Regions from separate parts of the Streptomyces sp. NPDC000594 genome, predicted to be linked through region 3. Evidence: riboswitches for the same ligand, from Rfam matches in the RefSeq annotation. Region 3 holds a riboswitch; each other region holds the start of a gene.
What was found. Region 3 has a riboswitch for cyclic di-AMP ahead of ABT354_RS10955 (LysM peptidoglycan-binding domain-containing M23 family metallopeptidase). Riboswitches for the same ligand answer to the same signal wherever they lie in the genome.
Positions count from the first base shown of each region.

Region 1: linked by a shared signal. The riboswitch ahead of ABT354_RS15800 (transglycosylase family protein) and the one ahead of ABT354_RS10955 (LysM peptidoglycan-binding domain-containing M23 family metallopeptidase) in region 3 are both predicted to bind cyclic di-AMP.
Region 2: linked by a shared signal. The riboswitch ahead of ABT354_RS20725 (M23 family metallopeptidase) and the one ahead of ABT354_RS10955 (LysM peptidoglycan-binding domain-containing M23 family metallopeptidase) in region 3 are both predicted to bind cyclic di-AMP.
Region 4: linked by a shared signal. The riboswitch ahead of ABT354_RS35590 (C40 family peptidase) and the one ahead of ABT354_RS10955 (LysM peptidoglycan-binding domain-containing M23 family metallopeptidase) in region 3 are both predicted to bind cyclic di-AMP.

Region 1 covers NZ_JBEPCY010000009.1:96,683-98,871, reverse strand. Annotated here, with positions in the region: gene ABT354_RS15805 (transglycosylase family protein) at 1-745, shown strand, start outside; cyclic di-AMP (ydaO/yuaA leader) riboswitch at 1,005-1,198, shown strand; gene ABT354_RS15800 (transglycosylase family protein) at 1,201-1,950, shown strand.
Region 2 covers NZ_JBEPCY010000014.1:93,961-96,149, forward strand. Annotated here, with positions in the region: gene ABT354_RS20720 (GntR family transcriptional regulator) at 1-259, opposite strand, end outside; gene ABT354_RS20725 (M23 family metallopeptidase) at 484-1,272, opposite strand; cyclic di-AMP (ydaO/yuaA leader) riboswitch at 1,286-1,448, opposite strand; gene ABT354_RS20730 (M16 family metallopeptidase) at 1,679-2,189, opposite strand, start outside.
Region 3 covers NZ_JBEPCY010000005.1:393,424-395,612, forward strand. Annotated here, with positions in the region: gene ABT354_RS10950 (alpha-galactosidase) at 1-880, shown strand, start outside; cyclic di-AMP (ydaO/yuaA leader) riboswitch at 1,149-1,339, shown strand; gene ABT354_RS10955 (LysM peptidoglycan-binding domain-containing M23 family metallopeptidase) at 1,343-2,189, shown strand, end outside.
Region 4 covers NZ_JBEPCY010000049.1:12,696-14,884, reverse strand. Annotated here, with positions in the region: gene ABT354_RS35600 (ATP-dependent Clp protease proteolytic subunit) at 1-390, shown strand, start outside; gene ABT354_RS35595 (hypothetical protein) at 387-692, shown strand; cyclic di-AMP (ydaO/yuaA leader) riboswitch at 1,038-1,196, shown strand; gene ABT354_RS35590 (C40 family peptidase) at 1,200-1,676, shown strand; gene ABT354_RS35585 (8-amino-7-oxononanoate synthase) at 1,688-2,189, opposite strand, start outside.

The sequences.
Region 1 (2,189 bases), on a different contig from region 3:
GATGGCCGGTCTGACGACCGCCGGCACCGGCGGCGCCGAGGACCAGGGCGCCAAGGGGACGGCCGCGAAGGAGCCGGGCACCAAGGACACGGAGGACTCCGCTACGAAGGGGTCCGCCGCGAAGGAGTCCACCGGCGACCCGGCGCCCAGGACCGGGAAGGCCGGGGGCACCGCCACCGAGGCGCCCGAGGGGTCCGCACCGGGGACGGCGGAGAAGACGGAGAAGGCGACGGGGACGGGCGGCTCCGGTGGCACCGGCGCCGAGGCCGACCGGGAGGCGGCCGCCCCCGCGCGTACCGAGGACGGCGCGGACACCACCGCCGAGGGCAAGGACGCCGCCGGGAAGGCCACCGGCAAGCACCGGGGGCCCGCCGCCGACGAGAGCGCGGACACCGCCGGCCGTGCGGAGCTGCCCGCCACCGGTGGGAGCGCGGAGACGAAGGAGGCGCCCGGCGCCACCGGGGCGGCCGAGGACCGTGCGACCGACACCGCCCATCCCTCGCGGTCCGGCGCCGACCGTACCGAGGTCCCGGCGGCCGGGGACACCACCGCGACCGGGACCGCCGACACCTCGCCGTCCTCGTACACGGTCCGCCCCGGCGACAACCTCTCGGTCATCGTCGAGGAGCGGAAGCTCGACGGCGGCTGGAGCTCCCTCTATGAGCGGAACAAGGACACGGTCGGCGAGGACCCCGACCTGATCCACCCTGGTCAGAGCCTGGATCTGAGCGCGACACCGAAGTAGTTGGATGGGGTTTGTCCGAGTTTGCTGAAATGAGACAAGGGTCTCTTTGCGAAATCGGGCGAACCCCGCTCACCGGAATCGCCCATCCCATGCCCCACCTGCGGATATATAAGGATCCGGAGTTGCGAGATGGGCGATTTTTCCCCGATGTTCTTCTTTGAACAACAGACCGGGCTGTGTCTACGGTCTGAACCGCTCGCCACCGCGGGCACCACTGACCGAAACGCCGAATCCTGCCGTCGGTCGGGGGGAAAAGTCGTCGCGCGAAGCGCCGAAGGCAGGAGCGGGGGACCCAAGGTAAGTGCCGGCCCAGGCCGCTGACGACCGGTTCGTGAACCGGTCGCCGAAGCGGCCCACCGGCTAGGGGTGAAGTCGTGCGCCACACCGCGCGACCGGGCAACTCATGCGGCCCGAACCCGACAGCTCACCTCGCAGGCGTCGGTGAGGAGATCTCCATGCTGCTTTCGGGCAAGGGCAAGCACCGCCGTCCCTCGGCGTTCAACCGCGCCACCCGCGTCGTCACCTTCGCCGGTGTCACCGGTGCCGCCGTCGCCGCCCCGCTGATGGGCGCGAGCACCGCCACGGCCGCCACCGCCTCCGAGTGGGACAAGGTCGCCCAGTGCGAGTCCGGCGGCAACTGGTCCATCAACACCGGCAACGGCTACTACGGCGGCCTCCAGTTCTCGGCCTCCACCTGGGCCGCCTTCGGTGGCACCGCCTACGCCCAGACCGCCGACAAGGCGACCAAGGCGCAGCAGATCGCCATCGCCGAGAAGGTCCTCAAGGGCCAGGGCAAGGGTGCCTGGCCGAGCTGTGGTGTCGGCCTGTCCAACACCCCGTACGGCGGTGGCTCGGCCCCGGCCGCCCCGGCCAAGCCGGCGGCCCCCCAGACCCAGGCCCCGCAGCAGCAGGCGCCGCAGCAGTCCGCCCCGGCCCAGCAGCGCGCCGAGGCCCCGGTGACCCGCTCGGTCGAGCGCTCCGCCCCGGCCGCCCAGCCGCAGCAGTCCGCCCCGCAGTCCCAGGCCCCGGCCAAGGGCTTCCTGAAGGGCGACGGCGAGTACAAGGTGAAGGCGGGCGACACGCTCAGCTCCATCGCCGACGACCACAAGGTCAAGGGTGGCTGGCAGAAGCTCTTCCAGCTGAACGAGGACATCGTCGACAACGCCGATGTGATCTACGTCGGTCAGCAGCTGCACCTGCGCTGACCGGAGCCCCCCGGTTCGCCCGGGTGACGGACCGCCCCGGTCCGGTGCGTTTCCCCCCGTTCGCACCGGACCGGGGCTCCCGGCTGTCCGGGTCCGGGACTCCTGAGTCGTCGGGATCGGGCCTCCCGGCTCTCCGGGTCCGGGGCCTCCGTACGGCGCGCCGTCGCGGGCCGCGCCGCTACCCGGCAGTAGATTTCGAGCGCCCTGCACCGCTCTGATGTACTTCTTACCCTTTTTCG
Region 2 (2,189 bases), on a different contig from region 3:
GTGGCTCCAGCAGCATCCGCGCCTCCAGCAGATCGGCCGCCTCCTGCGCGGTGGGCTCGGCGACCCGGGTCCCGGCATGCCGGCGGATCACCACGAACCCCTCGGCCTCCAGGGTGCGCAGGGCCTCACGGACCGGGATGCGGGAGACCCCGTACCGGCGGGCGAGCTGTTCCTCGGTGAGCCGGCCGCCGCGCGGGAAGACCCCGGAGACGATGTCGTCGCGGATCGCCGTGCAGACCGAGTGCGCCGGGACGCGCATGACCGAACCTCCGCTGGGATCCGCTGCACTCCCCCGGGGTCGTCGGGCACCCCGGGTGCGCGGCCCGTGTGCCGCGCGCCCGGCGACTCTATTGCAGCGGACCGCCCTTCCCCGTGGAGCCGGGTGCGAAGCCGCTCTCTTCCGGCCAGTACGCCGAGAGCCCCCGGCACTGGGTGGATTCCAGGCGCCGGGGGCTCTCGGTGAGACTTCTGGGGGGCGGGGTGTCAGATGCCGACCCCATGGGAGCGCAGATAGGCGACGGGGTCCACATCGGAGCCGTACTCGGCGCCGCTGCGGGCCTCGAAGTGGAGGTGCGCGCCGGTGGAGTTGCCGGTGGAGCCCGCGAGGCCGATCTGCTGACCCGGCATCACGCTCTGTCCGGCGGTGACCTGGACGGCCAGCAGATGGCCGTACTGGGTGTACGAGCCGTCGTTCATCCGGATCACGACATTGTTGCCGTAGGCGCCGCCCCAGCCGGCCTCGACCACGGTGCCCGCGCCCACGGAGACCACGGCGGTGCCCTCGGAGGCGTGGAAGTCGATGCCGGAGTGGCTGCCGGAGGACCAGTAGGCGCCGCCGGTCTGGTAGCCGGTGGAGACATGGGACCCGGCCACCGGTGAGGTGTAGGTCTTCATCAGCCGCTCGCGCTCGGCCTCACGGGCGGCGCGCTCACGCTCCTCACGGGCTTCCCGCTCACGGGCCTCGGCCTTGCGGCGGGCCTCCTTGACGGCCTCCTCGCGGGCGATGGCCTCGCGCTTCTGGGTGAGGGCCTGGTCGTTGACCTCGTCGGCGAGGGAGTCGGCCTCCGCGTCGGCGGCCAGGATCATGAAGGTGCCGGTGTCCTCGGCGGTGGCGGGCGCCTTGGAGACGTCGTCCGCCACGGCGAAGGCCGGGGTGGCGAGGGCGCCGCAGACCCCTGTGGTGGCGAGCGTGGCGGCACCGGCGATGCTCGCGCCGCGGCGCTTCGCACGGCTCGGGGCACGGTGTTTCCCGGTGGAGCGGGTCAACGCCATGTAGAGGCTGATCCTTTCCTTCCTTCTCGCCTACCGGGTTAGCTGACGGGTTCGGAGCAGGAAGGTCTCCTACGGGCCCCTCCGCACGGAGCGAAGGCGTCCGATTCACCCCTGGGGACGGTGGGTCCCCGGCTCCCCCGGGCTCACACCCATGGGGGATTCGGCGATGACTGTCCGTGCCGCGGATGCGGCGTACAGCAGGCGAACAGCCGCACTGACGCTACGGGCGGCGCCTTCGGTTCGCCAAACAGACGGCGGATTTTGTTGGGTATGCCACACCACAGACAGGCGAGTTCCCCATGACATTCCCTCAAAAGCGGACAGACGCCACGAAAAATGACCGGAGCCCTGGTGGGAGTGGACACCAGGGCTCCGGCCGGCCCGATCGGGCCTTCCCGGGGGAAGGTCAGCCGGTCACCACGGTGACCTCGCCGATGCCCAGGGCCTTGACGGGCTCCACGATCTGCGCCGCGTCCCCGACGAGCACCGTGACCAGCCGGTCCACCGGGAAGGCGCTGACCACGGCGGCGGTCGCCTCCACGGTGCCGGTCGCGGCGAGCCGTGCGTACAGGGTGGCCTGGTAGTCGTCGGGCAGATGCTGCTCGACCTGGTCCGCCAGGGTGCCCGCGACGGCCGCCGCGGTCTCGAACTTCAGCGGTGCGACACCGACGAGGTTCTGTACGGCGGTGTCCCGCTCGGCGTCGGTCAGCCCTTCGGCCGCCAGCACCCGCAGCACCTGCCACAGATCCGCCAGGGCCGGACCGGTGTTGGGCGTGTCCACCGAGCCGCTGATGGCGAGCAGCGAGGCGCCCGTGCCGTCCGGCGCGGACCGCAGCACCTGGCCGAAGGCGCGGACGCCGTAGGTGTAGCCCTTCTCCTCGCGCAGCACCCGGTCGAGCCGGGAGGTGAGGGTGCCG
Region 3 (2,189 bases):
GCAGCACCACCCCGGGCGCAGCCGCACCGAACTCCGCAACCAGCTGGTGCTGAACGCCGCCCGCCCCGATGTCCGGCGCCATCTGTGGGAGACCCTGGACACCCTGCTCCGCAGCGCCCCCGTCGACTATGTGAAGTGGGACTTCAACCGCTGCTTCACCGACCCGGGCTGGCCCGGCGACCCCTATCCGCAGCGGCTCTGGGTGGAACATGTCGAGGCCCTGTACGAGCTGCTCGACCGGTTGCGCGCCGCCCATCCGGCGGTCGCCTTCGAGTCCTGCTCGGGCGGGGGCGGCCGGATCGACCTCGGGATCCTCTCCCGTACCGATCAGGTGTGGACCTCCGACAACACCGATCCGCTGGACCGGCTGGCGATCCAGCACGGCTTCGGCCAGATCCACCCCGCGCGGGTGATGGCCGCCTGGGTCACCGACAGCCCCAACACCCAGCTCAACGGGCGGCGCAGTTCCCTCCGCTTCCGCTTTGTCAGTGCCATGGCCGGGGTGCTCGGCATCGGTGGCCGGCTCACCGACTGGAGCGAGGAGGAGCTGGCCGAGGCGCGCGGCTGGGTCGAGCTGTACAAGGAGATCCGTCCCCTGGTGCAGCACGGCGAGCTGTACCGGCTGCGCCCGCCGGGCGGCGGGCTGAGCGCCGTGCAGTACACCCGGGGCGACGAGACCGTGGTGCTCGCCTGGCTCCAGGCGCAGCACTACGGCGAACGCCCGCCGAGGCTGCGGCTGCGGGCCCTGGACCCGGCGGCCGGATATGTCCGGGAGGACACCGGGGCCGAACATCGGGGGGCGGTCCTGCTCCACCAGGGCATCCACACCGGGCTGACCGGCGATCTGGATGCGACGGTCATCCGTCTGCGCCGTCAGTAGGTCATAAAAAGCCACCTATGACCGAATTGGGCACCAAGAGGGATTGCGCAGCATCTGTCCCTCTATGGCGGACTGTTGGTGAGCAGGATCATAGTGGTGACCGTCCGTGCCCTGTGGCGGCCAGTCAACTCGGGACCGCGCCCTGGAGTTGTCCGAGACCGCTCCACAGAGGGTGACGGGCAGGACGGCCGGTTGGTTTCGGTGGATCATCGTCCTGAAGCGGAGTGGCTTGTTCCGGTCCGCTCGGCTCGTCTACGGTCACGGCCGTCCGGACGGATCGCCGAATCCTGCCACCGACCGGATCCCATCGGACAGCACCGTGTGGCAGGAGCGGGGGACCCAGGTAGTACGCCGGACGCATGGACGCGGACGGCTCGGGGTGAAGCCGCGCAACAGCGCGGCCGGGCAGCTCCAGCCCGAACCCGACAGCTCACCTCGCAGGCGCCGGAGAGGAAAAGCGCCATGCCCCAGAAGGGGAAGCACCGCCGTCCCAAGAGCCATGCCCTCACCCGGGGATTCGTCGCCGCGGGTACCGGAGGGGCGGCTCTCGCCCTGCCGCTGATCGGTGCCACCGGCGCCCACGCGGCCCCCGCCGCGCCCTCGGCCGTCACCGCCCAGGCCGTGCCCGCCGCCACCCCCGCCACCCAGGCGGCTGCCCCCGCCGCCGCCGAGGAGCGGGCCACCTACCGGGTCGTCGCCGGGGACCATCTGTCGAAGATCGCCGCGGACCGGGAGATCCGGGGCGGCTGGGAGCGGCTCTACGCCGACAACCGCGAGGCCGTCGGCGGCGACCCGTCGCTGATCCACCCCGGTCTCGAACTGACCCTGACCTCCGGCGACAGCCGTGCGCAGGGCGGGACCGACCGGAAGAGCACCCCGGCCGCCGCCCCGGCCCCGGCTTCCGGCGGCAACGGCCCCGCCGCCACCTCCGTGCGCGAGGCCGCCCCGGCCGCGCCCGAGGCGCCCGCCGCCCCCGTCGCGCCCGAGGCCCCCGCTGCCCGCGTCGCGACCGAGACCCCCGCCGCCGAGCCCGCGCCGGCCACCGGCGCCTGGACCACCCCGCTGGCCTCCGGCGGAGTCACCACCGCCTACCGCGCCACCGGCTCCATGTGGTCCAGCGGCTACCACACCGGTGTCGACTTCTCCGCGCCCAGCGGCACCCCTGTCCGCTCCGTCGGCCCCGGCACCGTCGTCTCCGCCGGGGTGAACGGCGCCTACGGCAATGAGGTCGTCGTCCAGCACGCCGACGGCCACTACTCGCAGTACGCCCATCTCTCCGCCCTCTCCGTCAGCGCCGGGGAGACCGTCA
Region 4 (2,189 bases), on a different contig from region 3:
ATCCATGACACCCTCCAGGCGATCACCTGCACGGTGGAGACCGTCTGTGTCGGGCAGGTCGCGGGCGCCGCCGCGCTGCTGCTCGCGGCGGGCGCCCCGGGCCGGCGGCTGATGCTGCCCACCGCGCGGATCACCCTGCGACAGCCCTCCCTCGCGGAGCCGCTGCACGGACAGCCGTCCGATCTGGAGATCCATACGGCCGAACTGCTGCGGCAGCGCGGCACGTTCACCGCGCTCCTCGCCCGGTACACCGGCCGCGACCCGGAGCGGGTGACCGCCGAGCTGGAACGGCCGAGGCATCTCACAGCGGCCCAGGCGCTGGAGTACGGCCTGGTCGACCAGGTGATCCGGACCCGTGGGGCCGGTGCGCGGGGGGCGGCGAGCGCATGATTCCGAGGCAGCCGCCCCTGCCCGCGCTCACCCGGGCCGAGGGGGAACTGATCGACGCCTATCTCAGCGCCGCCGATCTGCTCGGGCGGATCAATCCGGCGCGCGCCACCCATACCTATGGCGCGCTCCGCGCCGCCCAGGCGCTCGTGAGCCAGGCGACCGCGCTGCGCGAGGCGCTCGATCTGATGCATCGGCGCGGGGAGAGCGAAGTGCACGCCGCGACGCTCGCGAGGGCGCTCAGGGTGCTCGACGGGGAGCGCAGAACACTGCGGGTTTCCCTACCACCACCCCAAGCTCCCTGACCATCCCTCCGCAGGGGGTCAACCGCCATGTGGGTACCAGTGCCAGTAGCCCGAATGATGTACGCGAGGGCGCCGCCCCGGCTACGGTCGAGTTGCGGAACCGTCCACCGAATAAGCGGAATATCTTATTCCTCCGCAGGTGCGGGCATGCTCACCTCTCGTGAGCCGGACCACAGAGGGCCGCTGTCCACCTGAACGGACCAAGGGTGGCAAACCTCACATATAGCCTTTTCCGCTCGGAATTTGATCGGGTTGTGGGTCAAGATCCCTGGGACGACAAGCCCCCGTCACCTCGGCGGGGCGGTCCGGGCGGACGCCGAGTCCTGCCGCTGTCCCGGGCTCTGGTCGACAGGAGTGCTTCGGCAGGAGTGGAGGACCCAAGCAGTACGGGACGCACGGACCCACCGTCCGGACGTTCCTTGGGGTGAAGCCGCACCGCGGCCGGGAAACTTCGTCCACCCGAACCCGACAGGTCACCCTTCACAGGCGGATGACGAAGGGTTGCGCATGAGTGCGCAGAACACCGTCCCGTTCCTGTTGAGCCGGGCGGGGGCCGTGTCGGCCCTCACCCTCGCCGCGGTCGGCGGATCGCTTCTGGTGCCGGGAGGCACCCCGGAGGCACAGGCCGCGACCACCCACGCGAACAAGGCGCTCAAGGTGGCGGCCTCGAAGAAGGGAGCGCCCTACCGCTATGGCGCGGCCGGGCCGAGCCGCTTCGACTGTTCAGGGCTGACGCTCTACTCGTACAAGAAGGCGGGCAAGAAGCTGCCGCGCACCGCGCAGCAGCAGTACAACAAGAGCCGCAAGATCTCCTCTTCCTCCCGCAAGGCCGGTGACCTGGTCTTCTTCCACTCGCGGGGGTACGTCTACCACGTGGGCATCTACGCCGGTAAGGGGAAGATCTGGCACTCTCCGAAGCGGGGGTCCTGGGTGAAGCTGGACAAGATCTGGACCAAGAACGTGCGCTACGGCCGGGTGTCCTGAGGGACCGTCCGTCATCGCCCGACGGGCGAGGGCGGACCGGAGGAACCGGCGGCGGCCGCCCGCTCCGGTGGGGTACGGGCCCCCGCCGGAGCCGTCGCACCCGCCGGAGTCCTGGCCCCCGCCGGAGCCGTGGCCTCCACCGTGGCCAGCGCGTCGGCGATCTGCCGCCCGGTCAGATCCGCACGGGCCGTCAGCCGCAGCCGGGAGATGCCGTCCGGCACCGAAGGGGGCCTGAAGCAGCCGACGGCGAGCCCCTCGGCCCGACAGCGGGCCGCCCAGGCGACCGCCTCACCGGCCGACGGCGCCCGGACCGACACCACGGCGGCGTCCGGGCGCCGGGCGGTGAAGCCACGCTCCGTCAGTCCCCGGTGCAGCGCGAGCGCATGGGCGCGGACCCGGCCGGCCAGCTCCGGGCGGGCCCGCAGCCGCTCCAGCGCGGCGAGCGCGGCACCGGTGGCGGCCGGGGCGAGCCCGGTGTCGAAGACAAAGCTCCGGGCCGTGTTCACCAGATGG